3 regions of the Providencia sp. 6390 genome follow, and region 3 is predicted to be linked to each of the others. Evidence: predicted binding sites of a transcription regulator. Region 3 holds the regulator's gene; each other region holds the start of a gene.

Region 1 (8,092 bases), on a different contig from region 3:
GATGCTAATGGTTTTACCATATATGTCTCCTTTATTTAATCCAAGAGTAATATGGTGCATCGGCATCGAAATGTAATGTATTTTTTCTATTATTGTCTCATAGATAATGGATAAGGTTTAATTTAGTTATACTTGTCATCCTGCAAGTTGCAGTGCTTTGTGTTGAGGTATGGTGACTACGCTTACTCGCACCAGTCGCATAGTTATCTATATGACTGGTGATTTATTTATTTATCGCCTAATTGCCCTTCGAATTATTTATATAATAGATATTTAAATAATTAAAACTAACTTAGTTAGGCTAGAAGTTGATTTATTTTTTAAATGCTTTTGGTGAATCAACCATCACTGCATCAGCACCAATTTCTTTAGCAAATTGATAGTCTTTCATATTATTGACTCCAAATAAAACGATATGAGCTTCACCGTTTTTTCTAAAGCAATCAATGGCTTCTTTATCCCACGAAAGGGTTGCTGGTGAGCGTGCTTCACCAAGTGTATATTTTTCAATTACTTCAACTTTTCTATGTAATTCAAAACCATACCAGCGTTTTTTCGATGTTCCTTCCGTTGATGTTGAACATTGGTGACTCATTGTATTATTTGCTAACAGTGTGCGGGTTTCATCACGGCTCTCAAAGACATTAATTTTATCGGAGCGCTTTGATAATGCGCTTATAAACTCATCATTGGTTGAATAAAAACGGGTATGTTTAAAAGCATTATTTTTTTCTAATAAGGCATAAATCGCTTCTGCTTGAATGTCTGGATTGGCATCTGGTGATTTTAAATCAATATAAAATTCAGTATCGGGGTACTTTTTAAGAATAGACTCAAGTGTTGAAATATTCGTTTCTTGTAATGGTAATTGTAGATTATTTTTTTTGTTGAATTGATATGCTGCATTGATTTTACTGAGTTGTTCAGCAGGGTAATTGGATATAGCACCTTTTTCATTGGTTAATGCTTCTAATTCGCTTGGTCTATATAAAACAATCTGCTTATCTTTAGATAACTGAACTGTCAGCCAAATAATATCGGCTTGGTTTGTTTTGGCTAATTCAATTGCATAAAGCGTATTTTCTGGAGCATCGGCAGTGCCAGCCCGATGGGCTACGATTTGAGGTGAGTGGGCAAACACAGTGTGGCTAGTAAGAAGAAACAAGCTCAAAACTATTCCTTTTTTCAATGTTGGCATCAATATTTTGATCATATTAGTTACCTATAACAATAATTATCTCAATAAGTTAAATGACTTTCGGTGAACTCTTTTTGTAATACTTTTCTTACCCTTTGTAAGTAGTATTTGAGCTAATTAGGACTAACTTTTCGAAATAGCTGAGTTTGCCAATGATATGTTTCAATTGAATGAACAAAAGCACTTTGTGTGATTATTGACACTGTATCGATAGATTGAATTTTTGTTGAATAATTGCACATTACAATAAAGTACTGTATATTTATTCAGTTGTTCATTTTTTTCGGTGAATTACTGTGCGGAAAATAATTCATATTGATATGGACTGCTTTTATGCAGCAATAGAAATGCGTGATGACCCTAGTTTGCGTAATATCCCTATTGCGGTTGGCGGTAGTGCTGATCGCCGTGGAGTGATCAGTACCGCTAATTATGAGGCGAGGCGCTATGGGGTGCACAGTGCGATGTCTACGGCAGTTGCATTACGGTTATGCCCCCATCTAAAAGTGGTGCCGGGCAGAATGGCTCTCTATAAAGAAACCTCTTTGCATATTCATAAAATTTTTTCTCGCTATACAGACCTCATCGAACCACTCTCATGGGATGAAGCTTATTTAGATGTTAGCGATAGTGAGTATCACCATGGTTCAGCAACATTAATTGCTAAAGCAATTCGACAGCAAATATTTGATGAATTACAGCTCACAGCTTCAGCGGGGATCGCCCCGATTAAGTTTCTCGCCAAAATAGCTTCTGATCTGAATAAACCGAATGGGCAATATGTCATTACACCGCAGAATATGTCTGAATTCGTTCTTTCATTACCACTGAGGAAGATCCCCGGTGTTGGCAAAGTTACGGCACAAAAATTATTAGATATGGGGTTAGAAACCTGTGCAGATGTACAACAGTATGATGTGGTTAGCTTAATAAAGTCGATGGGTAAATTTGGGCAGATATTGTGGGAACGTTGTCACGGTATTGATGAGCGAGCCGTTAATCCTGAAAGATTGCGTAAATCTGTTGGGGTTGAACGTACATTGGCTGAAGATATTCATCACTGGGAAGACTGTCTGCCATTGATTGATAAATTGTATGAAGAGTTGGAGTTGAGATTAATAAAAGTGAAGCCTGATTGTCGTATTGCAAGCCAAGGGGTAAAAATTAAATTTAATGATTTTCAGCAAACCACTCAAGAACATGTTTATCCTATATTAGATAAGCAAGATTTAGTTTTATTAGCTAAGCAAGTTTGGGAGCATCGTCGTGAAAATCGTGGTGTTAGGCTGGTTGGTTTGCACGTTACTTTGCAAAACCCACAGCTAGAAAGGCAATTGTTATTAGCGCTTTAAGTAAGCAAAACACCCGCCTTGTGACGAGTGTTTTGCTGTCTCAGATTATCCTTTAACTGGGATTGCTTTTAAAACAGCAGTTAATAATTTCCAGTATTCACCAACACTTGCGATATGCACACGCTCATCAGGTGAGTGCGCGCCACGTATAGTTGGGCCGATTGAAACCATATCCATATCTGGATAAGGTTTTTTGAATAAACCACACTCTAACCCTGCGTGGATCACCATTACATTCGGTGTTTTACCAAACAGTTTTTGATAGGTTTCACTGACTAAGTGCATGACTGGTGAGTCTGCATCGGGCTGCCAACCTGGGTAGCTACCTTCTGCTTTATAATGAGCTTGTGCAAGTTTACTAATTGATGTCAGCATATTAACTACATAGTTTTTGCCGCTGTCAATTAATGAACGCACTAAGAAGATTATTTCTGCTTGGTTTTCCGTCATCGTTACAACACCTTCATTCAGTGAAGTTTCAACAACACCTTTTGCGACATCACTCATGCGGATCACGCCATTTGGCGCTGCATTTAAGAAAAATACAAAACGTTTTTGACATTCTTCAGTAAGTGCTTTCAGATTTGTTTGAGTTTCTTCTAATAGCAGAACTAAGTTCGGTTCAACTACGGCTAACTCATTTTTTAATATCCCTTCATAGCGCGCTCTGAGTGCCGTTAATTCAGCCACTTTATCTGCTGGAACAGCAATAATGGCATGACCTTCACGAGGGATCGCATTACGAACAGTACCACCAGTAAATTCTAAAAGTTTTAAACCAAGATCTTCTTGGTGCCCTGCAAGGAAACGCGCCAGTAATTTGTTAGCATTACCTAAGCCTAAATGCACATCGCCACCTGAGTGACCACCTTTTAGACCTTTCAACGTCATGATAAAGGTTTTGTAACCTTGTGGGATGGCTTCACGAGTTAAGTCAAAGGTGACCGTGAAATCGACGCCACCAGCACAACCCATGTAGATTTCACCTTCTTCTTCTGAGTCTGTGTTGATCAGGATATCTGCCTGCAACCAACCTGCTTGTAAGCCAAATGCGCCATCCATACCAGTTTCTTCTGTCATGGTTAACAACACTTCAAGTGGACCGTGCTCTACACTGTCATCAGCCAAAACAGCAAGTGCAGATGCCATACCGACACCATTATCAGCACCAAGCGTAGTGCCTTCAGCTGTTACCCATTCACCATTGATATAAGGACGGATTGGATCTTTAGTAAAATCATGAACAGTGTCATTATTTTTTTGCGGAACCATGTCTAAGTGAGCTTGTAAAACAACGGCTTTACGGTTTTCATAACCTTTGGTTGCTGCTTTACGGATCAAAATATTACCAACTTGGTCGCGTTCTACGTGAAAACCTTTTTGTTTTGACCATTCGATAATATGTGTTGCTAGCGCTTCTTCATGATGTGAAGGATGGGGAATTGAGCAAATTTTGGCAAAAATATCCCATAATGGCTGTGGTGACAGTTTAGCGAGTTCAGACACTTTGGATCTCCTAATACGACTTTGGTCATACTCGTCATACTTCAAGTTGCAGCGTTGTTGACTACATTCATTCGCGCTAGTCACCTACTTATGTAGGCTCCCAGCGACTCATTCACTTGTCGCCTAGCTGCATCTTGAATTCTTTAGAGTATACATGTTACGAAATATTGTAAATTGCTGTACTAATTTGAAAAATAATGATTCTGCTTACTGTAATCACCATCATGTTTTTTACAACTTACAATGATTTGTTTTCTTGCAGCTTAGCTGTATCTCAAACCAGACAGAGTATAGTAATTTATTCTGTGAAATTGGTACGGTACAGTTATTCAAGCTATACGGTTGATTATCTCAGCATACACCTTAATGCGATAAATAGTCAGTGTAAATGATATTAATTGATCTCAATTATCCGTTTTTGCTGGTTTTTAGCGAGCCAAATCACTATAATCTCGCGCAACGTTTTTTCCGCAAGACACATTTCAGTTTTACTCAGCTGTCGGGACCCAAATTTTATGAGCGAAAAATATGTCGTAACGTGGGATATGTTGCAAATACATGCCCGTAAACTCGCACAACGTTTATTACCTGTCGAACAATGGACGGGTATCATCGCTGTTAGCCGTGGTGGCCTTGTTCCTGGTGCACTTCTTGCACGTGAACTGGGTATTCGCCATGTTGATACCGTATGCATTTCTAGCTATGACCATGATAACCAACGTGATCTTAACGTGATTAAGCGTGCACCAGGCGATGGTGAAGGCTTTATTGTTATTGATGACCTCGTGGATACTGGCGGTACAGCGAAAGCCATCCGCGATATGTATCCGAAAGCTCACTTTGTGACTATCTTTGCAAAACCAGCAGGCCGCCCATTAGTTGATGACTATGTAGTCGATATTCCTCAAAATACATGGATCGAGCAACCATGGGATATGGGGGTTGTATTTGTTAAACCTCTATGTGAGCAAGAGAAGTAACCATTATTGTTTTGCGTCAGATCTAAATAAAAGGTAACAATTTGCGTTAGGATAGGAATAATCCCCTCTTAAAACATTATTACCTAATAAATTAAAACACAAAACAGTATGATAGGGGAATGCGATGGCATTCCCTTTTTATTTAGCTCAACCAACAGGTTATCTGAATGACTCAACAAAATCTTTCCGAAAAGCTGTTCAAGCCAAAAGTTAGGCAGACCGAAACATCAACTCTCGTTTCATACTCTGCTTATAGTCCGCCGATTGTCAAAAGTCACTCTGCACTAAGTGGTTCGCAACATGCAGGTTGGTACAGAATGATCAACCGTTTAATGTGGATCTGGCGTGGTATTGATGCTTTAGAAATTGAAGAGGTTTTGAGCCGTATTGCCGTTACTGACGCAGAGCGCAGTGATAATAATTTACTTGATACTGTTATTGGTAACAGACGTGGTAACTGGTGCTTTGAATGGTCACATCAAGCAATGCACTGGCAACAGAATGCATTACAGTTTGAAGGGGGGGAACAAGCAAGTCATGCATGGCTCCGCGCAGCGAATTTATACAGTATTGCCGCGTACCCTTTTATTAAAGGCGATGAATTGGCGGATCAAGCGATTGTGCTTGCTTGTAAGGCTTATGACAGTGCAGCTCAATTTTCACGCTATAAGTTAAAGAAAATATCATTTAAAGTTGATGGTAATAAAGAAGTCTGTGGTTTTTTACATATACCATCAACAGGGCAAGGCCCATATCCGACAGTGATGATTTGTGGCACTCTTGATAGTTTACAGACGGATTATTGCCGTTATTTCCGCGAATATTTAGAGCCTCTTGGTATTGCCATGCTGACGTTGGATATGCCATCTATTGGCTATTCAGTCAAATATAAGCTTTCACAGGAAACTAGCGCATTACATGAGCAAGTTGTTAGACAATTAGACACTATCCCTTGGATTGATCATACAAGATTTGGTCTCATTGGATTGCGCTTCGGAGCCAATATAGCCTTAAGATTAGCTTATATGTGCCCTGATAAAATTAAAGCTGTAGCTGTACTGGGGCCTATAGTTCATAGTTTATTACATGAAGACAAATATCAGCGTGATATTCCACGAATGGAGCTCGATGTTTTTGCTAGCCGCTTAGGAATTTATTATGTAGATGGCGCGGCACTCCGTCATGAACTAAGTTGTTATTCATTAAAAAATCAAGGGCTTTTAGGGCGTCGCAGCCAAGTGCCTATGATGTCAGTGCATTGGAAACATGATATTTATAGTCCAAAAGCAGAGTCAGATTTAATTATTCGCTCATCAATGGATAGTCATTTATTGACCCTTCCAGCGAGTCCTGTTTTCGAAAATTATCAACGAGCCCTCAGCGAAACAACGGCCTGGTTAAAAAGTAAAATAGTTTAATTTTATTTAATGACTTGATTATTTTTTAACTTTTGTTAAAAAGGGATCTCTCAACAAGGAGATCCTTACATGGCTTTACCTACAGATTACTCTAACGGGAAGTATTTAAAAAAGTTTGCTGCTTTAGGACCTTATTTACGAGAAAAGCAATGCTTAGAGGGTTGCTATTTTTTCGATAGCCTTGCTGTTTGTGTCAACCCCAATATTGCTCCAGAGAAAAGAGAATTCTGGGGCTGGTGGATGATGTTATCACCAAGTAAAGAGGGATTTGAATACTCATACCACCTTGGGGTATATAATAGTCATGGTAGTTGGCAAGCTAAGCCACTGAAAGACCATGCAGTTACTGACTCTATAGAGCAAAACCTTTTATCCTTTCATCAATCCCTCTCCAAACAACTTTCTGAGCTTGAGCTAACTTTGTTTCCTTCTGCGCAAATGACAGAATTTAAACTGGAATTAAGCGCATAAATTTGTTTTAGACCAACTTTTGTTGAATTTTGCGTTATGCCTGTTGGCATAACGCTCTTCAACTGATAAAAATGATATCTACTTTGTATTTGTTAATCCTAATGGCAGAAAAATGATGAAAAATAGCCAGACACTGGTTGTTAAATTAGGAACCAGTGTGTTGACCGGGGGCTCACGCCGTTTGAATCAGGCTCATATTGTTGAACTAGTTAGGCAATGTGCACAGCAATATGCAAAAGGGCATCGTATTATTATTGTTACCTCTGGCGCGATTGCGGCTGGTCGTGAACACCTTAATTACCCCGAACTCCCCGCAACTATAGCCTCTAAACAGCTGCTGGCAGCGGTAGGGCAAAGTCGTCTTATTCAGTTGTGGGAACGGTTATTCTCTATTTATGGTATTCATATTGGGCAAATGTTACTCACTCGCGCAGATTTGGAAGATAGAGAGCGCTTTTTAAATGCGCGTGACACATTACAAGCACTGTTAGATAACGGCATTGTACCGGTGATCAATGAAAACGATGCTGTAGCAACGGCTGAAATAAAAGTCGGTGACAATGATAATTTATCAGCACTTGCTGCTATTCTTGGCGATGCGGACAAGCTGTTATTGTTAACGGATATTGAGGGGTTATATGACGCAGATCCTCGTAGCAATCCCAATGCAAAATTGATCCCTGAAGTTTATGGCATCAATGATGAGTTACGTGAAATGGCTGGTGGTAGTGTAACAGGATTGGGCACAGGCGGTATGGCGACTAAGTTGCAAGCTGCGGATGTTGCAGGAAGAGCAGGGATTGATGTGGTGATTGCCGCGGGCAATAAACCCGATGTTATTCGTGCTGTTATCGATGATATTCCTGTGGGAACACGTTTCTATGGCCACAAAAATCCGATGGAGAACCGTAAACGTTGGATCTTTGGAGCGCCCGCTGCTGGTGATATTTATATCGATGATGGCGCACAGCTTGCTATTATGGAAAAAGGTAGTTCACTGCTCCCGAAAGGCATTAAGAAGATTGAAGGTGATTTTTCTCGTGGAGCAGTGGTACGTATACGAAATATGGCAGGTAAAGACCTTGCTCATGGTGTAAGTCACTATAACAGTGATGCATTAAGAATGATTGCGGGCCATCATTCACAAGAAATAGGTCGAATACTGGG
Region 2 (8,092 bases), on a different contig from region 3:
ATCTAAGGCCGTGTTGCAAAATTATGCAGATACCCATCATAACTTAAGTCATTTTGAGTAAAAAACGCTAAAGATGAGGTAATAGGAAAGCGGTGTCTTACATAAAACGTTTAGCTAGTAATTCAATGACTTCTTGAACGTTACTAATAAATTCTTTGATGGTATTCATGGAAGCTCCAAATGTTAGAGTGTGATCTAGATCACTTGAGAGCATTCTAACTTTTAGATGCATAAAGTCAAGTATGGAACTAAATAATTTTTAATATTTAAAAAATATTTGATGGCAAGCGTTAGAGCAAAAAACACGACTTGCCATCAAAATTATGATCTTTATGAACGATTTTTTAATGCACCCGCTAGCAAGAACAGGTTAAAGGAGCTAAACAGCAACTCGATACCAATAAACAGTGTTAATAGAGTAATTGACGTTTGAGCATTGCCACTGAGCAGCATGTAGGCAATGATAAAGTCCAAGATACCGATCAAGATGTTCATCATACCTGCTGCGGAGCTAAATAATCTAGCACCAACAAAAATCCTAATTACCCCACCGATAATAAATAACACGGCTACAAATACGGCAAGGAACAGCAAGCTTTGTAGTGGGTCAGTAATAAACGCATAACCTAAAATAAGATAGGCAATACCCGCAATTAGGCTGAAAAATACCGAGACATTGGCGTATAGTCGATTGAAAAAAATGTTTAAAATAACCGCAACACCACTGATTAATAACATGACGCCAATTAACGAGCTAAAAGCGATGCCCGACACGATTGGGTTAGTGATACACACAATTCCGCCGATCAACAATAACAAGGCAACTAAATAAATAATGGTCCTATGTCCTTTTAATTGTGAATCGGCAAGGTTTTTGAGTTGGTTCTGATTCAGATTGAGCATAATGAATTCTCCCTTATATCAAATAAAAAGTGATTGAATGGGTTGATTTGAATTAATGTTAAAAATATAGACCATTACTATGTAATTCAATAACTATTTCACAAAATAGATAAAATACTTACCGTTAATACTAGATGCTAGGTTTAAAAATGACGAGTTCATAATTGAAAATTACGCATTACTGGTGTTTTTAATCTAATAATGAGTGTTGCAAAATGCCACAAATAATTTATTCGATAATAGAATGGGGTTTGTTTAAAAATAGATAACTTAGTTATGAAAAGCCAGAAAGTTTAACTCACTGGCTTTGAAAAAGGAGGAGATAAAATGGAGTATTATTTGATTTTTCCTTGCACAAAATCTGACAGTGAAGATATCGTTGCCATACCTTGTAGTGCTTGCATACTTTGCTGATGTAAATCAAGAGTTGCTGCGGCGCAAAGTTCATCAATAACCGTCACTTTATAACCAAGATCATGAGCTTGACGAGCACTACTTTGGATTGCCATCAGTGAACTTACACCACCCAATAGGATGTGGCTAATATTATGCTCTTTTAACCAATGATCTAATGTATTACCTGTAAAGGCGCTAACCCCTTTTTTTATCATTATGATATCGCGAAGTTGGATATCTAACTCATTAATCCACTGGCAACCTGTCCCACTCAGTTTTAATGCTCCCGCTGTTTTTGCACGATGGAACATTGGGGAACCGGCGGGTATATCATGATAATCATCAGCGAAGCCAACTTTGACCCAAATAATGGGAATATCGTTCTCACGAGCAAAAGCCGCTGCTCGATTTGATTTTTCAATCACATTACGTTCTTGTGTTTGTTGATAGCTGGTATTTGATAAACCATTTTTGCCAACTATTTCTTCAATCAAGTCAATAATAATCAGAGCTTGTGACATGGGTTTTCCTTCAGTGAATACTTATTATTTAAATTTTCATGATCCAATAAATAGGTATATCAACGTAGCGATATAAAGTATATCAACATTAGGGTAAATCAATAATAAAACCAACGCCTTTTTGCTCTAAGCCATCGGTGACGCGGATCACTGCATTAATTTTAGTTGCTAAATTTTGTACGATTGAAAGCCCAAGTCCACTGCCGATTTCAGTTGTTCCAGGTACTCGATAGAAACGAGAAAATATAAATTGGCGACTTTCATCGGGTATCCCTCGCCCATTATCCTGTACAGAGATAGTCGCGCCGAAAGGTGTTAAATCTTTAATTGTTATTTTGATTTTACCTTTTTTGTAACTGTACTTAACCGCATTTTCTAGCAAATTAGTAAAGATAGTGGTTAAGGCTAATTTATCGGTGGTAATTAAAACACTGTTAGGGCTTTGTAATTCAATATCAATGTGTTGGCTAATTGCATGCGGCACATGCAATGAAGTGATATGAGAAATTAGTACAGGTAAGTCGATAACCTCTTTATTGAGTGGGAAATCTTCTGACTCTAAACGAGCTAAATCAATAAGCTGGTGGGATAATGATGCAGCTCGATTCAATGTTGCTTGCATATCTTTGATGATTTCTTCTTTTTCTTTAACATTTTGAATTTGCATTAGCAAATGGAGCTGCGCAATGACCGCCGCAATTGGTGTTCTTAATTCATGGGCTGCATCAGCCATAAAACGTTTTTCACGTTGATTGGCGGAATCAACACGAGACATCAAATTGTTAATCGCGATAATAATAGGGCGGATCTCTTTGTATTGTTCTTTTACCTTTATTGGCGTTAGGTTGCCGGGCTGACGACTTGAAATAATGGTTGCAGCTTGTCTTAATGGTCGCAAACTAAAATAGGCGGTTACAATGATCGCAATTAGCATCAGACCCAATATGAATAACAAGGGAATTGCGGTTCCTTCTGCAGGACTGCCAATCATAGATTTACGATCAAAATAGGATTCGCCTAAGATCACTTGAATCGTTTGTGTGTTATTCCATCCAACAGTGAGATGCCATTCGGGGTATTGTTTTGCTAAATGTTCGAATGTGGTTTCAGTTGAGATATCAATTTTATCACTATTACGATAAAGGACATTGCCTTGGTTATTACGTATGACAACAAAAGGTTTATAAGAAACGTCTAAACCATTTTCCATTGCATCGGTATACATCTTCTGCAATGAAGTAGCAATTTGTTCAAAGTATTCAGGGTTATTAGAAACCGCGCCTAAAGTATCCGCAAACCCTTGGGTGACAATTTGTTGCTGGCGATTAAAGTCATTATCAATATCTGGGAGATAGGAAAATTGTAGCCAGCCTACAAACAGAACCCATAAAAAAATCACAGAGCTTATCTGCAAGAAAAAAGTATAGATAAAAAAGGATTTAACTTTCAATTGGTTGCGCTTCTTTTTTGAGTAAATAACCAATGCCGCGAATAGTGATAATGCGGTCTTTACCTATTTTACGGCGTAAGTTGTGAATATGAACTTCAAGAGAGTTACTTTCAACTTTATCATCCAGCCCAAATAAACGTTGCTCTAGATCAGCTTTGCGTACCACATTATCAGCATTTTTCACTAGCTCATATAATAATTGATATTCTTTGCCTGAAAGTAACAGCAGCTGATCATTGAGTGAAACTTGGTGATTTAGTGGATTTAATTGCAAATTATCTAATTGCCAAATTTCAGATGAAAATCCTGCCTTACGGCGACTGACGGCTTTGACGCGAGAAATTAATTCAGGCATAGCAAATGGTTTGGTTAAAAAATCATCAGCACCGGAGTCTAAACTGGCGACTAAATTATCCATTTGATTACGAGCGGTTAGAATAATAATTGGAATTGATTGCCCTGAGCGTCGCCATGCGATTAATTCTTCGTTGCCATCACCATCAGGCAAGCCTAAGTCTAGCAACATTAAATCAAAATTACGTGCATTTAATTGATGCTTTGCATCTGCTAGTAATCGAACCCAAAGTGGATTAAAACCAGCTAACTCTAGGCCGCGGCATAACGCTTTACCCAGCTGAAGATCATCTTCAACTAATAGAATATTCATTTATCACCTCTCTAGATCCTAGGAAGTAGTATATGTAGGCAGTAATTTTTCGACAATGAACTTAAGCAAACTTAACGAGAGATTTAATAAACCCTTAAGGTTGGTTTAACCAATTTTTAAGGTAAGAAATATGCATAAGATTACTATTTTAGCATCTCCTCAGTTATTGGAATAACGAAATGAAGCTAAAACTAATTGAGCTCCCTATTTTTGTAATGACTATTTTCATTGCTTTGGTTTTAGTTGGTAAAAATGTTGACCACACATCGAGGACATCATTATCAATGCTTTCATTGAAAGAACTTTCTACATGCAAAAGTAATAAGAGTTGCATAGTCACTGAAGGAATTGCTAACGAAATAAAAAGTAACCTTAACCCATTAAAAGAAATTAAAACTTTTATTCGCAAAAAAATGTATTAATAAAATAATATAGGATTTTTTAATGAAACGATTGAAAACAGTAACAATCGCTGTTGTAGGTCTATTGCCATTTGGCAGCGCGATGGCAGGAGAAAGTGTTGTCGTATTAGGCGGGGGAGCCTCTTTGATGCCCGCTTATGAAGGGTCGAACAAATATTTATTTTCACCATTGATTGATCTGAACTACGGTTATATTTCTGATGATTATGGTGTGTTCAGCTTAGGTCTAGAAGGCGCTGAATGGGCAATAGGAATAACAGAGAATCTGACTTTTTCTAGCAGTGTTGGTTATGACGCAGGGCGAGATGAAAAAATTGGCATTTTAGGTAGTAAAAATGACGATCTCAAAGGTATGGGTGACCTTGATGGTTCAATAGTCGTCGGTGCAGAAATTAATTACACTATAAATGACTATCAATTATATGCTTCCATTGATATGGCAACCAAAGATCGTCACTATGGTGGTCGTCATATTGGTAGAACGGTAGATGTGGAACTCGGTGGAATAGGTTACTACCAAATAAATAATAAATGGGATGTAGAGTACACGTTAGCCACGGTCTGGGGAAATAAAGCCTATAATCAAGCTTATTTTGGTATCTCCAAGCAACAAGCGAGTCGTTCACGCTTTAATGAATATGATGCGGGCAGTGGATTCAAGGATATTCATGGCGGGGCGATTTTAAATTATAACGTTAATGAAAATATCATTCTTTATACAGGTATTGGTGCTTATTATTTAGTTGGTGATGCGGCAAAAAGTTCACTTACTGAACAACGTTTAGCATGGGTGGGCTTAGGAGGTGTCAGATATACTTTTTAGGTGGCCATGAGAATCAAGTGTATAGTCGTTTTGCTTCAAATTGCAGGGGCTTTCGTTGAGGTATAGGTAACTGCCTTCAGCTAGTTTAGTCACATAGTTTGTCTATGCTCAACACCTATTTTCACTGTCGCCTACCTGCACCTCGAATTATTTAGAGTATATATGTTGATGAGTAAAGGAATGCTGAGTTTATTAGCAGGCATTCCTTTTATTGATATTGGTTATTCTTCTGGGTTTTGTTCAGGGATCCAACCATCATCCATCCAAATTTCTTCTAATATTTCTTCAATACGAACCTTATCTTGAGCCAATTTAGTCCCCGAGATATTAATGCGTTGGCCTGAACTAAAAGCAACGCGAGTAACCATATCAGGATATTGTGGACTAAGTTTACGGGCAACTTCAGCTTCTAGCGCTTGCAGCATCACATCACTTGGTTTTTGTGGTGCATTTTTATCAAATAAAATTTCAATGCGTAACATATTAACCTCAACCTAAAGATACTGTATTCATATACAGTATCTTTAGATTGCGAGAAGGATAATGTCAATATCTGGATGATAATATTTTTTATAATTTACAAGATAAATAAAGGACAAAAAACAAACTGAAAATTACTTAATGAAAAACAGTCAGTTAAGAAACTAATTTATGTGTATAAATAAAAAATAAGTTGCTAGGCTGTTGGGTTTAGGTATGCTAATTATGATTATTTAACTCGATAAGAATGGATTTAAGGTGCAATGCTGACAGTAAAAAGACTCACTGATGAAGACTCACTGGAAATAGAAAATATCAATCACCTCTATGATTCAGCATTTCCAGCCCATGAAAAAAGAAGTTACGAAGGGCGACAATTGATCCTTAATCAACAAGATTACTATTTATACTATTTTACTGATGAGGGTGTATTTATTGGTTTTGTGGGTTGCTGGAAAATTAATACATTTTACTATGTTGAGCACCTAGCGATATCACCTAATTTACGTGGGCGTGGGTATGGGCAGAAGGTTTTACAGCTCTTTAGTGAGCAAGTGAACAATATTATTTTAGAAATTGACCCCGTAATAGATGAGATAAGCCAAAAAAGGCTACGTTTTTATCAGCACTGTGGCTTTAAGCAAAATGAATATCAGCATGTTCATCCGAGTTACCATATACAATTTACACCACATCAATTAGAGATATTGAGCTTTCCAACTGCCATTGATCAGCAAGTTTATCAGCAGTTTAATGAAAAACTTATCAATGTGGTAATGGCTCCTGCTGTGTTATAACAATAGTAATGCGTATGTCTGTAGATTAACGGGATAATTTGCAGACATAAACCAATTCAGGGTCATTATCGTCAAGGTTTTCTATCATACCACTGGCTAAAAACTGTGCGTGAATTAATAAGTTTTGCATAGCAGCATTAGATTGATTGGTTGAAGCAAACAACTTGCTAGTTGTACAAGTTAATTTAAATTGATTAATCAATGCTAGCCCTAAACCAAGGCGCCTAAACTGTTTGTCCACCATTAGCATTTCAATAAAACCAAAATTAAAAAAGTGGTAATGTAAAACACCATAGGCGCAGATTTGCGTTTTTCGTTCAATTAAAAAACAGTTTTTATCAGTTACCCACTTGGCAATTTGTAAAGCGCGTTCTTGGGTTTTTACACTATCAATTTTAATTAGAGTATCAATATCTTGTAGAGTAGCAAGGCGAAAATAGTTCAAAAATAGCTCCTTATTGAATCATAACTAGGTCAGCATAATAATGCCTGAAGAATGAGTGTAAATATCATTAAATAATCTATTTAGGTAGGGTTAATGATGCTAACTTAGATCAGTCACAAAAAGTTTAATTATTTGGAGCTACCATGAACATAATCAAACGGGTTCTTAATAGTAAAAAAGTAGGTTGGTTGGTCACAATTATCGGGATGTGTTTTACTGGTTTTCCGCCTGAAGATGAAAGCCTACGGGATAGCATAAAATAATTTCTATCTGATAAATATTTTAACATGCAGCTTTGGCTTCTATTTTTTCCAGTTGCGTCGTAAAAAAATGAAGATAATGACGGCAATGATTGCCAGTAAAATCCATGTTAAATAAGAGTGGATAGGTAAGGCAAGTATGGCTGAGCTAATAAAATATCCGCAGGACACAATGATAATTCCCCATAGCGCCCCACCAAAAATATTTAGTATGAAAAACTTTAATGGGTTAACTTTACTGGCGCCGATGATAATTGGCCCAACCGTTCTTAAGCCATAGGCAAAACGGATAGCAATAATAATGAAGTTTTCGTGTTGGCGGATCAGCTGCTGGACTCGGGCAATTTTTTTCTTATGGCGATGAAATTTAGGTAAAATTCGAGCACCAGCAAAGTAGCCAACGTAAAATAATACATTGTCACTCACTATCCCACCTAAGGCTGCAAATAGCATGACCCAAGGGTAATAAAGTAATTGGTTATGCGCTGCAACACCTGATAGGAAGGCGGCAGTTTCACCTTCTATCATTGCACCAAAAAAGGTCGCCCAATAACCGTATTCAGTAATCCAAAGTGTGAGTTCTGCTGCCATTTTTACCTAATTATCTTAAAAGAAACTGGCTGAAATATTGATGCACAAACCTAATATTGCCATATTAAACACAAATGAAATCACCGACTGAAGCAGTACAGCTCGACGCATGGGGTTTGAAGCAATTTCCACATCAGCAGTTTGAGAGGCTACTGCAATAGTAAAGGAAAAATACATAAAATCCGAATAATTTGGGTCAAGTATTTTGTCAGGGAAACGCAGCCATGGTTGTTGTTGAACCTCATTACTATAATACAAATGCGCATAATGCATGGTAAAGCCTGCAGGCAGTAATAGCCATGATGAAATTAGTGTAGAAGCGGTGAGTGCGTAGGGA
Region 3 (8,092 bases):
TAATGGTGGCGCAGGGGTATGCCCTTCACGCTCACGCCCCGGAGCACGACCAAACATGACAGACGCAGGCAGTAGCTGGATATCAAGATTCGGGTTGCTACGATGTAAGTCTAGATAGGCATGAAATATTTTTACCGACTCTTTACGCGGATCTGGAGAGTAGTAACGAAAGACCCGCGGGCCGTCATCAATAAAGACGTAAGCAGGTAGTTTGGTCCCGTTGATGTCATTATCGACTAAAGGATCAGGCAAGCCGATAGATAAGCATTGGTGACGTAGTGTTAAAAGGTCAGACTTGGAATGGTAAGGCAGCACATATAATGTGGGCCGACTGGTATCCAGCTCAAGCTCTGAAATTGGGTCCGTTGGAATTAATTTACTCTTTACCAGTAATTTCAGTGGTAAATTCAACGTGTTGTAATATATTTTACGCCATAGTGACATAAATGATTATAGCCTCTTGTTAACAATGCCTTGCAAGCATACCAGAAATCAACTGGCAAATCTGTTACTGACAGTTAACTTTGACCGCAAAAAATAATGAACGTTTGTAATTTTGAGGAATAAATATGGCAAACCAAACTAAGGGATTCACGCGTGTAATTAAGGCTGCGGGGTATTCCCTTAAAGGATTAAAAGCGGCATGGGTAAATGAAGCTGCATTTCGCCAAGAAGCCGTTGCAGCGATCCTTGCGGTGATTATTGCTTTATGTTTGGACGTCAGTTATATCGACCGACTATTGCTGATTAGTTCTGTCGTCATGGTGGCTATTGTTGAGTTAATTAACAGTGCGATTGAAGCCGTTGTTGACCGTGTAGGCAGTGAATATCATGAATTATCGGGGCGAGCAAAAGATATTGGTTCAGCGGCAGTATTTATCACTATTGGACTGGCACTTGTCATTTGGGCCACCGTGTTGTGGCAGCGTTATCTCGCTGGCTAGTCTTAAAGTGTCGGTTGGTCTCGACAAATGTGGCACTTGCGTGATTTAAGTGTTTCAAATCTTCATTTACCTGTATATACTCACAGTCTGACTGTATAAACAAACAGGGGAACGAGATGAAAGCACTGACGGCTAGACAACAGCAGGTTTATGATCTGGTGCGCGATCACATTTCTCAGACGGGTATGCCACCTACACGCGCTGAAATAGCAGCAAGCCTTGGCTTTCGTTCGCCTAATGCGGCAGAAGAGCATCTTAAGGCGTTAGCGCGTAAAGGGGTAATTGAGATTGTTTCTGGGGCTTCTCGCGGTATTCGCTTACTGCTTGAAGAAGAAAATGATACTCAAGGGCTTCCTCTGATTGGTCGTGTAGCGGCGGGTGAGCCATTATTAGCCCAAGAGCATATAGAGAGCCATTATCAAGTTGATCCAGCACTTTTCAAACCACATGCGGATTTTTTACTGCGTGTAAATGGCATGTCGATGAAAGATATTGGAATTATGGATGGTGACCTTTTAGCTGTTCATAAAACACAAGATGTTCATAATGGGCAAGTTGTGGTTGCACGTATTGAAGATGAAGTAACAGTAAAGCGTTTCAAGCAGCAAGGAAACCGCGTTGAATTAATCGCTGAAAATGCTGAGTTCGCGCCTATTATTGTTGATTTACGCCAGCAAAACTTCACTATTGAAGGGTTAGCGGTGGGTGTGATCCGTAATGGTGAGTGGTGCTAATATCGCACTGCAAAGATGATTAAAATGTTGCTGGCAGATTGTACCCATTATTGCTTTTGGGGATCTGCCTGCGATATAGAAGGGTATTTTTCAATTCAAACCCCTATGGGTCAGTGATCTGTGTCTGTTTAATGTCGCCTATCAAATCGTTTTTTTTTAATGTTTTTTCTTTGTTTTTACGGATTGTTGTTCATGATCGTGATCACAATGTTCATGATCTGGGCAACTGACGATTTCACTGCAAGCTTGGCATAACCCGTGATTTTCTACCACAGTATGGCGTAGTTGGAATTGATTTTGTTTAGCGAGGTCTAAAATGGCGGCTTCAATTGCCCCACAATCACTTTCCGCAACACTGCCACAATGATCACAAATCAACATAACCGAGATATGGCTTGGGTTATCGAAATGGTGGCAGATCACATAGCTGTTGGTTGATTCAATTTTGTGGATAAAGCTTTGTTCCATTAAAAACTCTAAAGCTCGATAGACCGTAGGGGGCTTCGCTTGCGGTTCGACTTCACGAAGCAGATCAAGTAAGTCATAGGCGCTGATTGCTCCATGCTGTTTGGCGATTAAGCGTAAAACAGTTTCCCGTTGTGATGTGAGTCTAACACCCCGTGCTTCACATAACCGCTCCGCCATTGCGAGCAATTTTTCTTCATTCATTTTTTTCATGGTCAAGAGCCTTACTCAAAACTGTCATTGCTGTTTGAGGGTAGTTTACCATATCTATACTCTTCATACTTCAATCTACAGTACCTTTCGTTAAGGTATGGTGATGGTGTTCACTCACGCCATTCCGTTAGCTGAAACGTGAATTATTAAAAGTATATGGACGGAGTAAAGCACATTTTAGCTGTACGATAAAAATAATGTTCAAAATGATAATAATCATCCACGGTTAATAAAAAACCTTTCTGCAAAAATATAAAAAGATAAATTTCATATCGGAATATTAACATTACTGTATCAAATGTAATTCTAGTAAATAATACTCACGCCATAAAATAAACATTCCCACACATTAAATTAACTAAAAATCTACATTCTGGTGAAACAGAATGTTACTTTTGGTTGATAATTTAATTGGGAATTATCTTACTGTGAATATATTACTTAAATAAAAAAACGAATTTAATCTATGAAAAAGAATTTTAGTATCAAAATACAATCATTAACTTAAGTTTTAATTTCATTATAAGTGAAATTATAGTTTTTTATCCCCATGGAATTTTCATTGAATTTTGAAATATTTTTTAATTTTTATAAATAGAAATTTACGGTTTTATATAAATTTTTCTAAGTCTCACTACTGATATATATAATTTTACCCATTATTAGCGTTAATCTTCGCAATATCTAATTTACTAGAATATTAATCTGTCATTACGCTACTTGTGTATGTATTTTGACAATAAATACTGATTATGTAGAATTGACCATAGAAAATATCCGCGTAGCTAGATGAAATAGACTTTTTTGTTCTATATCAAAATTAATAAGTTTTGAATCTAACTAAAAATTGAATCTATGGCACTAGAGGAAAGTTAGGTTGTAAATAATGGAATGCGGAAATCTGTGAAGTTTTAATTTTTTATAAAAATATAGGTTAAATGGATTTAATTTATTAATTCAAAAGCCTCTACTCAAAAAAGGTATTAGTACAGCAAGGAACACTGAATTAATTCCAAATTCATGGATGGTCAGTTTAATGACTTATTTGTTTGCAGGATAAATCGAGTTAGGGGAAGTGTCTTCCTATATAAAAAAGGAAATATTTATGAAATTCAATAAATTAGCGGTAAGTCTAGCATTAGGTTTGAGCATGGGTGTTTCAATGGTAGCTGTGGCAGCAGATGAACCCGCAGCACCAGCACCAGCAGAAAGTTCGCAAGGTACTATCAAGTTTAACGGTTTTATCAATGATGTTCCTTGCTCAATTGATGATAACAATCTGAATCAAACGGTCCGTTTCGGTGAAATCGCATTGCACGAACTCACTTCTGGTAAGTTCCGTTCAGATAGCCGTCCTTTCGATATCGTATTGAAAAACTGCTCAACTGAAACGTACAAAAACGCAAAAATCACTTTCACAGGTTCTACTGTGTCAGGTTTCACTGGTTTCGCTGGTGACTTACTTGGTTTAGGTGGCAAAGTTGAAAACGCCGGTATCATCATCACTGATGGTGCAAGCAAAGTTGTTGAGTTTGGTAAAGCATTCCCAGGCACTGGTGATGGTTATGCACTGAGCAATGGTGATGGCTCAGAAACGACTATGCACTTTGAAGCCTACGTGAAAGGTAATGAAGACCCAGCTAAGAAAGCGACGACTGGTCGTTTTGACACTGTAGCTAACTTCAAAATTATCTACCAATAAGCTTTGACTAGAAAACATATGGCGCAAATACGCCATATGTTTATGACCTATCATTTTTATTTTTTCAATTTTGATTGATGGTTTAGTGATATGAAAAGCATAAAATTAAAATTAATTACCAAATTGATGCTTTTAATATTGATGCCAATAATTGCATGGTCAGAGGAAGCCGTCGATTTTAATACTGACTTTTTGGATAATGACAGTACTGAAAATATCGACTTCAGTAAATTTTCTCATGCTGATTATGTACCGCCGGGTAACTATTCTTTAGACTTTGAAGTTAATAAAGTCAAAATACTGGCAGAAGAGCCAGTCACATTCTTCATCCCTACTTATAACAATAAAGAGTCTTTAGCCTGTATTACACCTGAAATATACCCATTATTGGGTTTGAAAAAAGATTGGTATAGCAAAATCACATGGCTAAATGATGGGCAATGCCTAGATATTCGTAGCGTACCTGAGATGAGCTTCCAAGGTAACTTAGCGAAAAATACCTTACAAATTAGGATCCCTCAGGCTTATATGGAATATGATGACCCTAGTTGGGATCCGCCAACGCGTTGGGACGACGGTATTCCCGGTGCATTTATTGACTATAATGCAACCGGACGCTTGGTAAAAGAGCAACAAGGTAATAATAAAGGAACGAAAACAGGCCTAACGGCTACGGGTACGATGGGAGCCAACTATGGTTCATGGCGCTTAAGAGCTGATTGGCAATCACAAAATGGTGAGCTGAATAAGCGCAGCCGCACTTGGGCATGGAATCAGATCTATGCTTACCGCGCAATACGTTCATTAAGCTCTCGCTTAACATTAGGTGAGCAATATTTATCTTCGACATTATTTGATAGTTTCCGCTACCTCGGCGCAAGCTTAGAGACGGATGAATCGATGTTTCCTCCTCGCTTGCAGGGCTATGCACCTGAAATCGCGGGTGTTGCAAAAACAAATGCGACCGTTATTGTGAAACAAGATGGTCGTATTATCTATCAAACAGAAGTGAGCCCAGGCCCATTCAGGATCCAAGATGTTAACTCATTTGGTGGCGGTACAATGGATGTCTCTATTCAAGAACAGGATGGAAGCACCAGTAATTTCAAAGTCGAAACCTCTAAACTCGGTACATTGACACGTCCAGGGCAACTTATTTACCAATTTGTAGTGGGTAAGCCAACGAAAGATGAGCACAATACACATGGTCCCGAATTCAGTTTAGGGTCGTTGTCATGGGGGGCGACAAATAATACTACTATTTATGGTGGCTTATTAGGCTCTTCTGAATACCAAAATGTGGCGATAGGTTTTGGTCGAGACTTTGCTCCATTTGGTGTGTTATCTGGAAATATTAACGTTTCCAGAGCGAAAATGGGTAGTCTAGATAATGATCGTACACTTACCGGTAATTCTTATAATTTAACCTACTCTAAGCAATTTGATGAAATTAATAGTCAGCTCACTTTTGCAGGCTATCGTTTTTCTGAAAAGAATTATATGAATATGTCTCAGTTCCTCGACCGTCGTTATAACAGCGGTACAGTGGACAGCGGTAAAGAGCTATACACTATTATTTTTGGTACGGCATTCTCAGATATTAATACCAACGTTTATTTAAATTATTCGCATCAAACGTATTGGAATCGTTCATCATCAAATCAATACAATATTACGATTTCGAATTATTTTGATATTGGGAAAATAAAAAATGTTAGCTTAAGTTTGACGGCTTATAAAAATAAAACTCATAGTAGTGATGATGACGGTGTGTATGTCAATTTAAACGTACCGCTAGATGATAATAAGTCCAGTATTAGTTATTCAGGTGCGTATGCAGGCGGCTCACACAGCAATAATGTGAACTATTATAACCGTATTGATAATCGAAGTAGCTACAGTATTTCTGCGGGAACTTGGGATAAAGATAAATTAACAACCGCAGGAATGTATACCTATGATGGCGATACCGCAGAATTAAATGCCAGTGGTACTTATATTCAAGACCAACAAACTGCAGTTTCTATGCAGTTAAAAGGTGGAATGACCATGACTCCAGAAGGTGGGGCATTTCATCGAAATAATTCTGTTAGCGGTGGTTCTCGGCTCCTTGTTGATACTAATGGTATTGAAGGAGTTCCGGTGCAAAACTCTATTACACCAATAAAAACGAATCGATATGGAAAAGCGGTACTCACGAGTGTGATGGATTATAACCGTAACAACTTAAAAATTGATTTAGATAGCTTGCCAGATAATGCGGAAGCATTGCAATCAACACAGTATGCGACTTTAACCGAAGGAGCGATAGGTTATCGTAAATTCAATATTATTGAAGGTAGCAAAATACTCGGAACGATTACATTGGCTGACCATAGTGCTCCTCCATTTGGTGCATCTGTAATGAATAAATCCAATAGGGAAGTTGGGATTGTATCAGATAAAGGATTTGTATATTTAGCAGGTATTAACCCACTTGAATCACTTCGTGTTACTTGGGGTAATGATGTGAGTTGTCAGATTCAATTACCTGAAAAATTAGATGAAACAATGGCAGATATAGTATTACTGCCATGTCGATAATTATAAATTATTTTTTACATCAATAAATTTTACGTCAATGGTGAAAACATGAATTTCCTAAAAACAACGTCGATATTGGCAATGATAAGTACCTCATTGATTGCTCAGTCTGCATATTCCGCGATTGCATTAGATAGGACTCGAGTTATTTATAATGAAGGTGAAAAGTCAGTCAGTATCACTTTATCAAATGAAAATAAAAATAGCCCTTATTTAGCTCAAGCGTGGATAGAAAATGAAAAAGATGAAAAAGTGAATTCACCTTTTATTGTGACTCCACCGGTTCATCGTATTGAAGCCGATGCGAAGAGCCAAATAAAAGTACAATCGATCCCCGCTATTTCACAACTCCCAAAAGATCGTGAAAGTGTTTATTACTTAAATGTACGTGAAATTCCACCTCGCAGTGACAAACCTAATGTTTTACAGATTGCACTACAAACTAAAATTAAGCTGTTTTATCGCCCTAGCGGCATAATACAGAAGGACAGAATGGATCTTATTCCTCAAGAAAATGAGATTAAAATCAGTAAACAAGGCAATAATTTTGTCGTAAAAAATCCATCGCCTTTCTTTATGTCGATTACTAAATTGAAAAAAGGGAATAGTGACGTCGATAAATTTGAACCTGTTATGGTTCCCCCATTGGGCGAGATGTCATTAGGCAGTACCGCAGGCGATATTGGAGCATCCCCAACTCTCGTTTATTTAAACGATTTTGGCGGCACAGTGGATTTAAAATTTACTTGCAACGCAAGTCAATGTTCTGTGGTGCCTAGAAAATAAGGCCATAACTTATGATGTCTATTAAATATTTTACACGGTTATTACTGCTAGGGCTTATTTTTAACGTCCATTATGCCATGGGCTTTTCAGGCTATTTGTATGTGGAAGTTAGGGGGGAAGTACTGGCTCGACCTTGTTCAATTAATAATGGGCAACCTATTGAAGTTGACTTTGGTGAGGTTATGACAACTAGGATCGAAGGCGAGCTCTATAAACAACCACTGGAGTATCAAGTGACATGTGCAGGTGGAACGAAACCTAATCTAAATATGTTTATAGAAGGCGTTTCTTCCGCATTTGATCAACGTTATCTAAAAACAGATGTAGATGGATTAGCTGTACTCTTTAAGGCTAATTCAGAGGATTTTCCTGTTAAGAGAAAGCATGCATTTAGTTTTGATACTCCGCCTAAGTTATATGCTGTTTTGGTTAAACAAAGTGGTGCAGATTTACCTGCTCGTAAATTTACAGCAAATGCAACACTGAAAGTTGAATACCAATAAGGGCGTGATATATGCAAAAGGTAAAACAGTTAGTTTACGCCATAGTATGTATTTTAATCTGCTCATGTTCTGTGATTGCAAAAGACAACGAAACTGACATACAGATTAAAGGCAATTTGGTTACACCTCCACCTTGTAAAATCGATGATGGTAAAGCAATCG

What was found. The regulator LexA, encoded in region 3, represses DNA repair genes until DNA is damaged. The targets are predictions, from matches to a motif close to TNCTGTATGTACATACAGNA.
Region 1: dinB (DNA polymerase IV) is a predicted target of LexA. The motif match lies at 1,451-1,470, and genes of this name have one in related genera.
Region 2: AC3Z9T_RS02160 (DinI-like family protein) is a predicted target of LexA. The motif match lies at 5,684-5,703, and genes of this name have one in related genera.

The regions. Positions count from the first base shown of each region.
Region 1 is NZ_JBYVYL010000012.1:77,162-85,253, forward strand. Features, by position in the region: gene AC3Z9T_RS20135 (hypothetical protein) at 1-20, opposite strand, end outside; gene AC3Z9T_RS20140 (glycerophosphodiester phosphodiesterase family protein) at 314-1,213, opposite strand; gene dinB (DNA polymerase IV) at 1,495-2,550, shown strand; gene pepD (beta-Ala-His dipeptidase) at 2,596-4,056, opposite strand; gene gpt (xanthine phosphoribosyltransferase) at 4,572-5,036, shown strand; gene frsA (esterase FrsA) at 5,204-6,454, shown strand; gene crl (sigma factor-binding protein Crl) at 6,524-6,925, shown strand; gene proB (glutamate 5-kinase) at 7,041-8,092, shown strand, end outside.
Region 2 is NZ_JBYVYL010000001.1:440,404-448,495, forward strand. Features, by position in the region: gene AC3Z9T_RS02130 (DUF308 domain-containing protein) at 331-903, opposite strand; gene AC3Z9T_RS02135 (cysteine hydrolase family protein) at 1,239-1,820, opposite strand; gene AC3Z9T_RS02140 (ATP-binding protein) at 1,909-3,270, opposite strand; gene AC3Z9T_RS02145 (response regulator) at 3,260-3,937, opposite strand; gene AC3Z9T_RS02150 (hypothetical protein) at 4,117-4,359, shown strand; gene AC3Z9T_RS02155 (MipA/OmpV family protein) at 4,382-5,182, shown strand; gene AC3Z9T_RS02160 (DinI-like family protein) at 5,404-5,664, opposite strand; gene AC3Z9T_RS02165 (GNAT family N-acetyltransferase) at 5,926-6,459, shown strand; gene AC3Z9T_RS02170 (GNAT family N-acetyltransferase) at 6,485-6,904, opposite strand; gene AC3Z9T_RS02175 (DedA family protein) at 7,207-7,755, opposite strand; gene AC3Z9T_RS02180 (DUF1345 domain-containing protein) at 7,771-8,092, opposite strand, start outside.
Region 3 is NZ_JBYVYL010000009.1:183,373-191,464, reverse strand. Features, by position in the region: gene plsB (glycerol-3-phosphate 1-O-acyltransferase PlsB) at 1-444, opposite strand, end outside; gene AC3Z9T_RS17920 (diacylglycerol kinase) at 570-944, shown strand; gene lexA (transcriptional repressor LexA) at 1,061-1,678, shown strand; gene zur (zinc uptake transcriptional repressor Zur) at 1,835-2,356, opposite strand; gene AC3Z9T_RS17905 (fimbrial protein) at 3,462-4,058, shown strand; gene AC3Z9T_RS17900 (fimbria/pilus outer membrane usher protein) at 4,149-6,641, shown strand; gene AC3Z9T_RS17895 (fimbria/pilus periplasmic chaperone) at 6,690-7,427, shown strand; gene AC3Z9T_RS17890 (fimbrial protein) at 7,439-7,930, shown strand; gene AC3Z9T_RS17885 (fimbrial protein) at 7,942-8,092, shown strand, end outside.